DNA from 2 places in the Paenibacillus sp. OT2-17 genome. Region 2 is predicted to be linked to the other one. Evidence: riboswitches for the same ligand, from Rfam matches in the RefSeq annotation. Region 2 holds a riboswitch; the other holds the start of a gene.
The links. A riboswitch is a leader RNA that binds a small molecule or an ion and turns the genes downstream of it on or off. The one in region 2 is predicted to bind cyclic di-AMP.

Region 1: another riboswitch for cyclic di-AMP. It lies ahead of GRP75_RS03175 (resuscitation-promoting factor); the one in region 2 lies ahead of GRP75_RS19300 (hypothetical protein).

The regions. Positions count from the first base shown of each region.
Region 1 covers NZ_WUDQ01000005.1:79,588-83,991, reverse strand. The annotation lists gene GRP75_RS03180 (TatD family hydrolase) at 1-359, shown strand, start outside; cyclic di-AMP (ydaO/yuaA leader) riboswitch at 561-843, shown strand; gene GRP75_RS03175 (resuscitation-promoting factor) at 1,115-2,263, shown strand; gene rnmV (ribonuclease M5) at 2,410-2,955, shown strand; gene rsmA (16S rRNA (adenine(1518)-N(6)/adenine(1519)-N(6))-dimethyltransferase RsmA) at 2,963-3,847, shown strand; gene yabG (sporulation peptidase YabG) at 3,903-4,404, shown strand, end outside.
Region 2 covers NZ_WUDQ01000273.1:94-4,497, forward strand. The annotation lists partial or broken gene GRP75_RS19290 (potassium-transporting ATPase subunit KdpA) at 1-55, opposite strand, end outside; gene GRP75_RS30675 (potassium-transporting ATPase subunit F) at 207-284, opposite strand; gene GRP75_RS19300 (hypothetical protein) at 468-863, opposite strand; cyclic di-AMP (ydaO/yuaA leader) riboswitch at 979-1,151, opposite strand; gene GRP75_RS19305 (glutathione peroxidase) at 1,618-2,103, shown strand; tRNA gene GRP75_RS19310 (tRNA-Leu) at 2,262-2,344, opposite strand; gene GRP75_RS19315 (urease accessory protein UreF) at 2,608-3,345, shown strand; gene GRP75_RS19320 (hypothetical protein) at 3,642-3,890, shown strand; gene GRP75_RS19325 (helix-turn-helix domain-containing protein) at 3,987-4,370, opposite strand.

The DNA.
Region 1 (4,404 bases), on a different contig from region 2:
TTAAGATTTTGCGCGAGGAAAAAGCGAGTGAGATTGGCGGAGTCATGCACTCCTTTTCGGGTAGCTGGGAAACTGCCAAAATGGTGCTGGATATGGGATTTCACCTTTCCTTCGGTGGTCCAATAACGTTCAAAAATGCCAAGCAGCCAAAAGAGGTGCTCGCACAGGTGCCGCTGGACCGTCTGCTCATTGAAACTGATGCTCCCTATCTGACGCCTCATCCGTTTCGTGGGAAGCGAAATGAGTCTGCACATGTGAGACTGGTAGCAGAGGCTGCAGCCCAAATCAAAGGGATTACAGTGGAGGAATTAGTGTCAATAACGACCCGAAATGCCCTGGAACGATTTGACATTCAATGAAAAAGTGAAGAAATCGATCAAAATAAAGAGATAGACGAAGCTAATCATGAATTTGTTGCAGGAAACTCGAGAATATTACAATATTTTAACCGAATATTTTAAAAAATGTACTTGAAACCTGCTTTACAACATGCATAGAAACAGGATATCATCTTTTCAGTGAATTGTTGTTTGAATGTAAACATCAACAAGTCATTTCATGAACCAGTCTCGCTGAGTCCCTTTTACAGGGAACGGGGGAACCGATATGGCTTACAGTACGTCCGGCATATGTGCAAGAAGGGAACGTCTCTTCCGCCAGCCGGCTCGACCTAAATTCTTTCCCCGGATGGGATTGAATAGGTGGAGGAGCCGTATTTCGATTTCTTTCTGGGTCTTCGGGGTGAATGTGAAGGCGACCGCCATGAGCGGTTGACCCAAGCTAGGGCGACTCTCTACGTCCGAACCCGACAGCTAACCCCGTAAGCGTAACAAGAGAGAAGCCATCTCGTGCATGAGTTTTCCCGCATATTCACACATGCCGGAAGCCACGAAAGAGCTCTCTAGTCTCTTTCTCTGGCTTTTTTTGTTGTGAATAAAAGAAAATCTGTCATCATACTGTGGTTAAACAGGGGAGGACAGCATGCCGCGAAGACGGGTACATGGTGCAGGACAGTCGCAGTTTGGGCTTGTCTTGTAGAAAATCTGTTATAGTCACGTCAAATCTCAACTATGTCTTACTCCAGACGGCGGGCTATGTAAGGAGGACGGAGGAAATGGGCATTTTCCAAAAAAAGGATACCCATGAGTCACGCTCATCCAGCATGTCTTACGTATTGCGTTGGAAGCAAGAGAATGTGCGCCAGGCTGCTTTGGTTGCTATTTTTCTAATCGCGCTAACGATTATGATTTCAATTCTGATGTACACGCAATCTAAAAAACAAGTCTTTTTTGTCATCGATGGCAAGGCGTCTGCGGTAGAAACCCGGGAATCCAAGCTTCAAGATTTGCTGAGCGAGCATTCCATTTCACTTCAGCCGCATGATACAGTTTCCATGCCGCTAAATGGAGCAATACAGGATGGCGATCGCGTAGTCATTAAACGTGCCAATCAAGTCAAAGTATCTTCAGGCAATGAGACGAAAAAGCTGTACACAACAGAAAATACAGTAGAAGGTGCCATTCGTACCTCGGGCTATAAATTATCATCAACGGATAAAGTTTATCCTGCGTTGGATGCCTCTGTTTCGTCTAACATGGACATAAAAATCGTCCGTGTGAAGAAACAGCAGGTCGAACAGAAAAAACAGGTGCCTTATCAGGTCATCAAAACGGCCGATCCGAGTCTTTATAAAGGCGATAATCGGGTCATTCAAAGCGGCAAATCGGGTGTGGTCGTCCAGCACGTTCAAAAGGTATATCATGATGGAAAGTTGGTATCCAAACAGCTGGTTAACAAGGAAGTTGCACAGAACCGTGTGGATAAAGTCATTGCAGTAGGAACGAAGAAAAAACCGGTCGTTCTGGCTGCTTCCGTCGGTCCCAATGATGCGGTTAAGGCAACAACGGTTAGTTCGGGCAGTGCTGTCCGTAAAGCAGGCGTCAATTTTAAATATAGCAAAGTTTTACAAAATGTCTCCATGACGGCGTATTCCTCACAGGAGCCAGGTATCGGTACACGTACTGCATCCGGCGCACGTGTCACGGAAGGACGCACCATCGCGGTCGATCCGAGTGTAATTCCAATCGGCTGGTGGGTATATATCGAAGGGGTGGGCTTCCGCCGTGCGGAGGATACCGGTGGCGCGATTAAAGGCCACAAAATCGATGTGTATTATGAGAGTTTGAGCCGAGCCAACCAATTTGGTCGTAAGCACGGTAAAACCGTTTATGTTATCGGACCGATAAAGCCTGAAATCAACTAAAACAGGTTGTGTATGTTGAGGGCAATGCGATAGTATTAACAACATAGTTATGCCATGCTAAGAAGAGGATATCCTCTTCTTATTTTGTTTTCAAAAGCAGGGAAAGATAAATATAGCTTGCTGTGTAGCAGTGGAGGGAAACGCAAATGATCAAGGAAGTGATCGTGGTAGAGGGCCGGGATGATACGGTGGCCATTCGCCGCGCTGTTGAAGCGGATACGATAGAAACTGGCGGCTCAGCCATTAATAAAATGACGCTGCGTAAAATTGCATTGGCGCAGGAGCGGCGGGGGGTCATCATTTTAACCGATCCCGATCATGCAGGGGAGCGCATCCGTAAGATTATCGCTTCCAAGGTACCCGGCTGCAAGCAGGCCTTTATACCCGAGGCAGAAGCGACGCGTAAAGGAGATATTGGCGTGGAGAATGCCTCACCGGAAGCGATCAGACACGCTCTTGCACGGGTCCATACGACAGTGGAAGGCGCCGACCCGCTGATTGAGTGGGCGGACCTGATTGATGCTGGACTCATCACCCATCCTAATGCTGCTGCACGCCGTATGGCCTTAGGGAATGTGCTGGGTATTGGTTATTGTAACGGAAAGCAGCTACATAAACGGCTCTCTGTATTTCAGATCAGCCGCGAGGAATTTGCCGGGGCGCTGGCACAAATTGAAAGTGAAGGATTGTGATATCCGTATGACAGGGATTCAAGATATAGCAACACCGCGGCGTACGAAGGACATTATTCAACGGCACGGTTTTTCGTTCAAAAAGAGTTTGGGACAAAATTTCCTGATTGATCAGAATATTCTCAATAAGATTGTAAATGCTGCCGGATTGGATGAGACGAAGGGCGCACTTGAGATCGGTCCTGGGATTGGTGCTTTGACCGAGAAGCTGGCCCAATCGGCCAAGGCAGTTACCGCTGTCGAGATTGACCAGCGGCTGCTGCCAATTCTCGAAGAAGTGTTGGCCCCTTACGAGCATGTGAAGGTACGTCATGGAGATGTGTTGAAGCTGGATTTGCGCGAGGTGTTCGCAGCCGATTTTGCAGACGTGAGCAAAGTAAGTGTCGTGGCTAATCTGCCGTACTACGTTACTACACCGATTCTGATGAGGCTGCTGGAGGACAAGCTCCCTTTGGAGAATATCGTCGTTATGATCCAAAAAGAAGTGGCTGAGCGTATGGCTGCGTCTCCTGGAACGAAGGATTACGGCAGCCTGAGCATTGCGGTGCAATATTACAGCGAACCTGAATTAGTCTGTATTGTGCCGAATACAGTATTTATTCCCCAGCCGAATGTGGAGTCTGCAGTCATCCGGTTGCGTGTACGGGAAGCCCCTCCAGTGGAAGTGGTGGATGAGAAGCATTTCTTTGAAGTGGTTCATGCTGCTTTTGCCCAGCGTCGTAAAACCATTTCCAATAACTTAAAAAGCCGTTTCTTCACCAAAGAGAACAGGGACACGCTGGAGCCGTTGTTGCAACAAGCTGGTATTGAACCCTCCCGTCGAGGAGAAACGCTAAGTATTGAGGAATTTGCGCGTCTCAGCGCTGTGCTGTTGGAGGCAGGTATATCCTAAGCTGGAACCAAACTGTGCATTCACCCATACGATATAGGAGGGGTGATACAGTGTGATGAGTTTAGGAGACTTGGTCGTTCGGAAATCGTACGGCGGAGATGTCACGTTTCGTGTTGAGGACATCCAGCGGGATAAAGCGATCATTAAGGGAATAGAATTTCGGCTGCTGGCCGATTCCCCAGTGAACGATCTGGTCAGAGTGCCTGCAGACCAGATTAGCGGTAAGACTCAGCAGGCCCATATTAAGGCTGGTGAGTCTCTTAATCTGTTGCAACGGGCACGCCAGCAGCAAGCTGCTCGTAGTCAGGCAGCTCTGGTTGGGGACTGGAGTGATCCGGTCGAGTCAACGTATTTTGAAATGCCGGGAAAGGTTCTTCATCTGGATGGAGATCCCGGCTATTTGAAAAAATGTCTCAGTTTATATGAACAGCTCCGTGTTCCTGCAGAGGGACATCACGTTCACGAATCGGCAATGGCGGACACGTTGTACCGACTGCTTCCCCGTATCCGTCCGGATATCGTAGTCATTACCGGACATGACGGTGTGCTGAAGCAGC
Region 2 (4,404 bases):
GCTTTACCAAGAGCAGCAATATGACGATCACAATTCCAATTTGAAGCAGCTCCATCCTTTATTCCTCCTTCAAAATGCTCCTGCGTTTGGAACAACAGACCTGCTTCCAGAGCACCAATTGTGTGCACACGTTTGCGAAAACCCGCTACCTATGATGCTTAATATTCAGATCTGTTGTTCCCGCCCGCTCTATCCCCTATAGCTGACTAGAACTTTTCAGGGTTCAGGAGTGCGTAGATTAAATACATAAACACAATAGCCGTAAGCCCAAGTATAACGATCATCCTCTTCGTCCTCCTTTAGAGGTCTGCGCATCACACCAGCGTACAAACAGCAGTATCACTCCATAACTCACAGCCATGACGAGCAGCATGTATATATCCATCATGTTTATACCCTCCGTATCGGTCCTCAGATCGCCATTCTTATTTGATCATAAAATCATAAAACAACTATGTTATAAGTGCTTATCCGTTCAGCAGAAAACCCACCTCTCCGTTCAATGTGTAGATCACATGATCCGCTCCCAATCCCCGATAAATTCCTTGTGGATTACAGCCGTGCGTAATAACATAGATCGATTCCGATGTTAGCGGCCGACATATTTGCAGGAAACGGCACGTCAGATTCAAGCTGTTCTCGAACAAATACACACTACCAATTTCTTTTTTTGGAAAATTCCATTTTCCCGCTTGCATGGTATTGATGCGGACAATGTGCTCCACACCCATTTTTTTGAGCTGTCGTTCCTCCTGGGCGCTATTCGTGAGAACTGCAAACGCCAATTTTTTGAAAATAAGCAATTTCACAAAACTTCTGCCCGCTTCATTCGGTGCAGTGACAATAATTAACCGACCTTCCATCAGTAGCTCCTCTCCCGGTATAAAAAGACAACAAAAAGAAGCCGAAGGAAAAAGGCTTTCCTCCGGCTTCTTACATATCCATGATAAAATAAACCATGGCTGCACACGGCGGTTTGTTGCCTCTCCCTGTACGCTTACGAGGTTAGCTGTCGGATTCGGACGTGAGAGTCGCCCTATTTCTGGCACTTGACCTGAAAATTCACCCCATGAGACACACGGCTTCCGAAGCCGTACAATCTCGATTGGTTCCCCCGCTTTTGCAACTGCAAAATTCAGCGCTATAGACATTTCGTTGTTGCTTCATTCAAGTTAATTTGAAATTACGTCTTGAATCATACACCCGCGCATGGAAGACTGTAAAGCTCAACTGCGGGGTTATAAATCGGCCTTTAGAGCCTAGAATATTAATAATAGCGCTTACAATGCAACTATGCTTCTCACAGCTCCTTCAATCTCTGTTTTTCATCCCTTTTCGAAAATGACAAGCATGTCAATATTGGCGTAGGGTAGAGCGTTTTTGGCCTTTTTTTGTAAAAAGAGAAGAAAATACGCTATATGTACCAGCTAAACACCGATTGAACCCGCTTTTATAAGAAGAAACACCTTAATTCGCTCCATTTGCGGTGCGATTTACTGTTTTGAACAAAATACGATTTTACAGCGGCTAAAGGCTTGATACAGCTTTTCCAGACTTGCAACCTTGCTTTTAATTGCTTACAATTTAATTGCTGAATATTGAATAAGGAGAGATACTATGACCGTTTATGAATATGATGCGCACACCCTGCAAGGGAAACAAATTCCGTTATCCACATATGAAGGGAACGTTCTGCTTATCGTGAACACTGCCAGCAAATGTGGGTTAACCCCCCAATACAAAGCGCTACAAGAGCTATATGACCAGTACCATGAACAGGGGCTCGAAATTTTGGGATTTCCCAGCAACCAATTTGCCAAACAAGAGCCAGGTTCCAGCGAGGAGATTTCCGAGTTTTGCCAGATCAATTATGGTGTTACCTTTCCGATGTTCGCCAAGACAGATGTCAATGGCGATCAAGCGCACCCCTTATTTCGTTACCTGACCCAAACTGCTCCGGGGGTATTAGGGTCCAAAGCGATCAAATGGAATTTTACTAAATTCTTAATTACACGAGAAGGTAACGTATTTAAGCGCTATGCACCGCAAACCACTCCAGATAAGCTGGCGGGAGATATAGAGAAGCTTTTGCAGCAAAACTGACATCCTTCTTTATCAGTTAATAAACGACCTATTGTCTACCGTTGCTTCTGTGGCTAAAGGATATAACGAAAAATGCTTAACGAAAAATGCTTAACAAAAAAAGCATCCCTTCACGTAAACCGTGTCAGGATGCTTTTTTAACTGAGTCTTGCATATAATGCGGTCGAGAGGACTCGAACCTCCACGGGCGTACGCCCACTACCCCCTCAAGATAGCGTGTCTGCCATTCCACCACGACCGCAAATCATAATGTAATGAGGCAACAGATTTATTATACTCTCTCATCAACTATTTGTAAACAAAAATATAATAATTATTTTATACGTTATTTTAACTAACATATATGAGCGATAAGAATATTTAATTTGACACAAAAGCTATTTAAATGTAAATATATATTACATATATTTCGAATATTTTTCGTTATCCCCAAGTAAAAAGTAAAATAACATAACATAAGGATTCACTTCGAGGAGGCGAACCACCTTGTATAAAGGCAACCGCTTGCTGAACTATGCATTATTGTTGGACCCTTCCCTACCTGTTGGTGGCTTCACCCGTTTTAACGGACTGGAGAAACTATCGCGTAACGGACATTTGAACAGTCTACAAGACCTGGAACATTACATGCTGGATGATTTGTATCCTCAATTTACAACCGTTGACGGCATGGCTATCAAAAGTCTGTATGTCGCCATCCAGCAGAATGACAGTTGGCGGATCGCCCTCATTGATAAGATGCTGCATACCCAACGTCCCTCCTGGCAGCATGTGAAGGAGTTTCGTCTATCCGGTCAGCGTCTGCTCAAGCTCGCTAAGGCTCTTTATCCTTGGCTTGAATTTGACCAGTTGGAATCCATACTCATTCAATACAATGCGATTGGCACACTCGCTACCGTTCACACCTGGATTAACTTCCTCCTCGGAAACGATGTAGAACAGACCGTTCACGGCTATCTTAGCGCAGCGGTGTCCTTCTGTGTGGAAGATGCCTTCAAGCTACTCAATCCTCCTTATGAGGAAAAGAACCCTCTTATGGAGCGTATGACAAGCGAGCTCCTCTCTGCCTGGAAGAAGCTTAACCAACCTGAGCCAACTGCATCTCAGCGTCGCTTTCTTCACAGACATTGGTCCAGCTCCTACATCACTCTACCTCTTTATATGAGCCATAATAACCAATTGGATGAACCTAGACTGTTTTCCTCCTCAGGTCTATTCAAACGCCTTCCAGCATCCCCCTGATGCGTAGCTTCGCCAATGTGGTCACAACACGAAAAACACTCTGTCCCTTTCCTCAGGTGGCAGAGTGTTTTTTATCCACATATAATCGCAATTCACACCATTAGCAGACTCTAGACGGATTATCAGAACCACCTAGCACTTAATTAAGTAATTAATTCAACAAAATGACGCATTTACGATTGTAAAAACACGTATAAAAGTGTATCATAGTGTCAGATGGTTAATTCTAACATGTTTACTGATGATTATTATAACACACCAATTATTCCGCAAGAATCCGTAAGGGGCGATTTCTCTTGAATAACAAAATGCCTGTCACCTCCTTCGGGTGGGCCATCAAACAACGGCTTGTCGAACTTCGACTGGATCAGAAAACATTTTGTGAGACACACAATATTCCGCCTTCACGCTTGTCCAATCTGATTCACGGCACCCGCAAAGCACAAAGGTACAGAAAACAAGTTGCTGCAATTCTGAACATCGACGATAACGATTATAAGGAGGCACCGCACTCTAAACCTAACAAGCATTCCAGTTACATATAGGTCATTCCATATCACCAAGAAACCAAATAGACCCGTAAAGCGAACCCCACTCGTTCGTTTACGGGTCTTCAACCCAGACGATCTTTAGCCAAAAAATTATTCCGGCTTTGTTTTATCCTTCTCACTTTTTTGCTTACGGTATTTCGCAAATTCAACATATTCTAAAATAAAATTCTGTTCTTCCGTCTCAAGATCTTCTGCCTGGCAATTCAGTGGCCCCATCACTCCAAAAAAATAAGCAGCCTTCTGCTCCTGAAGTACGCCTTCTCCTGGCTTAATCCCTTTCATTAACCAATCGAGCGATACATTAAAAAAGTCCGAAATCTGAATCAAATGGGTGGTACCCGGCGTTGTTTTACCCCTTCTCCAATCACCGAGATTCCCTGAACTGATTTTAAGTTTTTCACAAAATGCCTTCTTGGTCATTCCGCGATCCTTAATCAAAGCTTCAATCCGCTGATAAATAGTTTGATCTCCCAAAATGTTTCCCCTCCGACACAGTAACTTTTTCTGA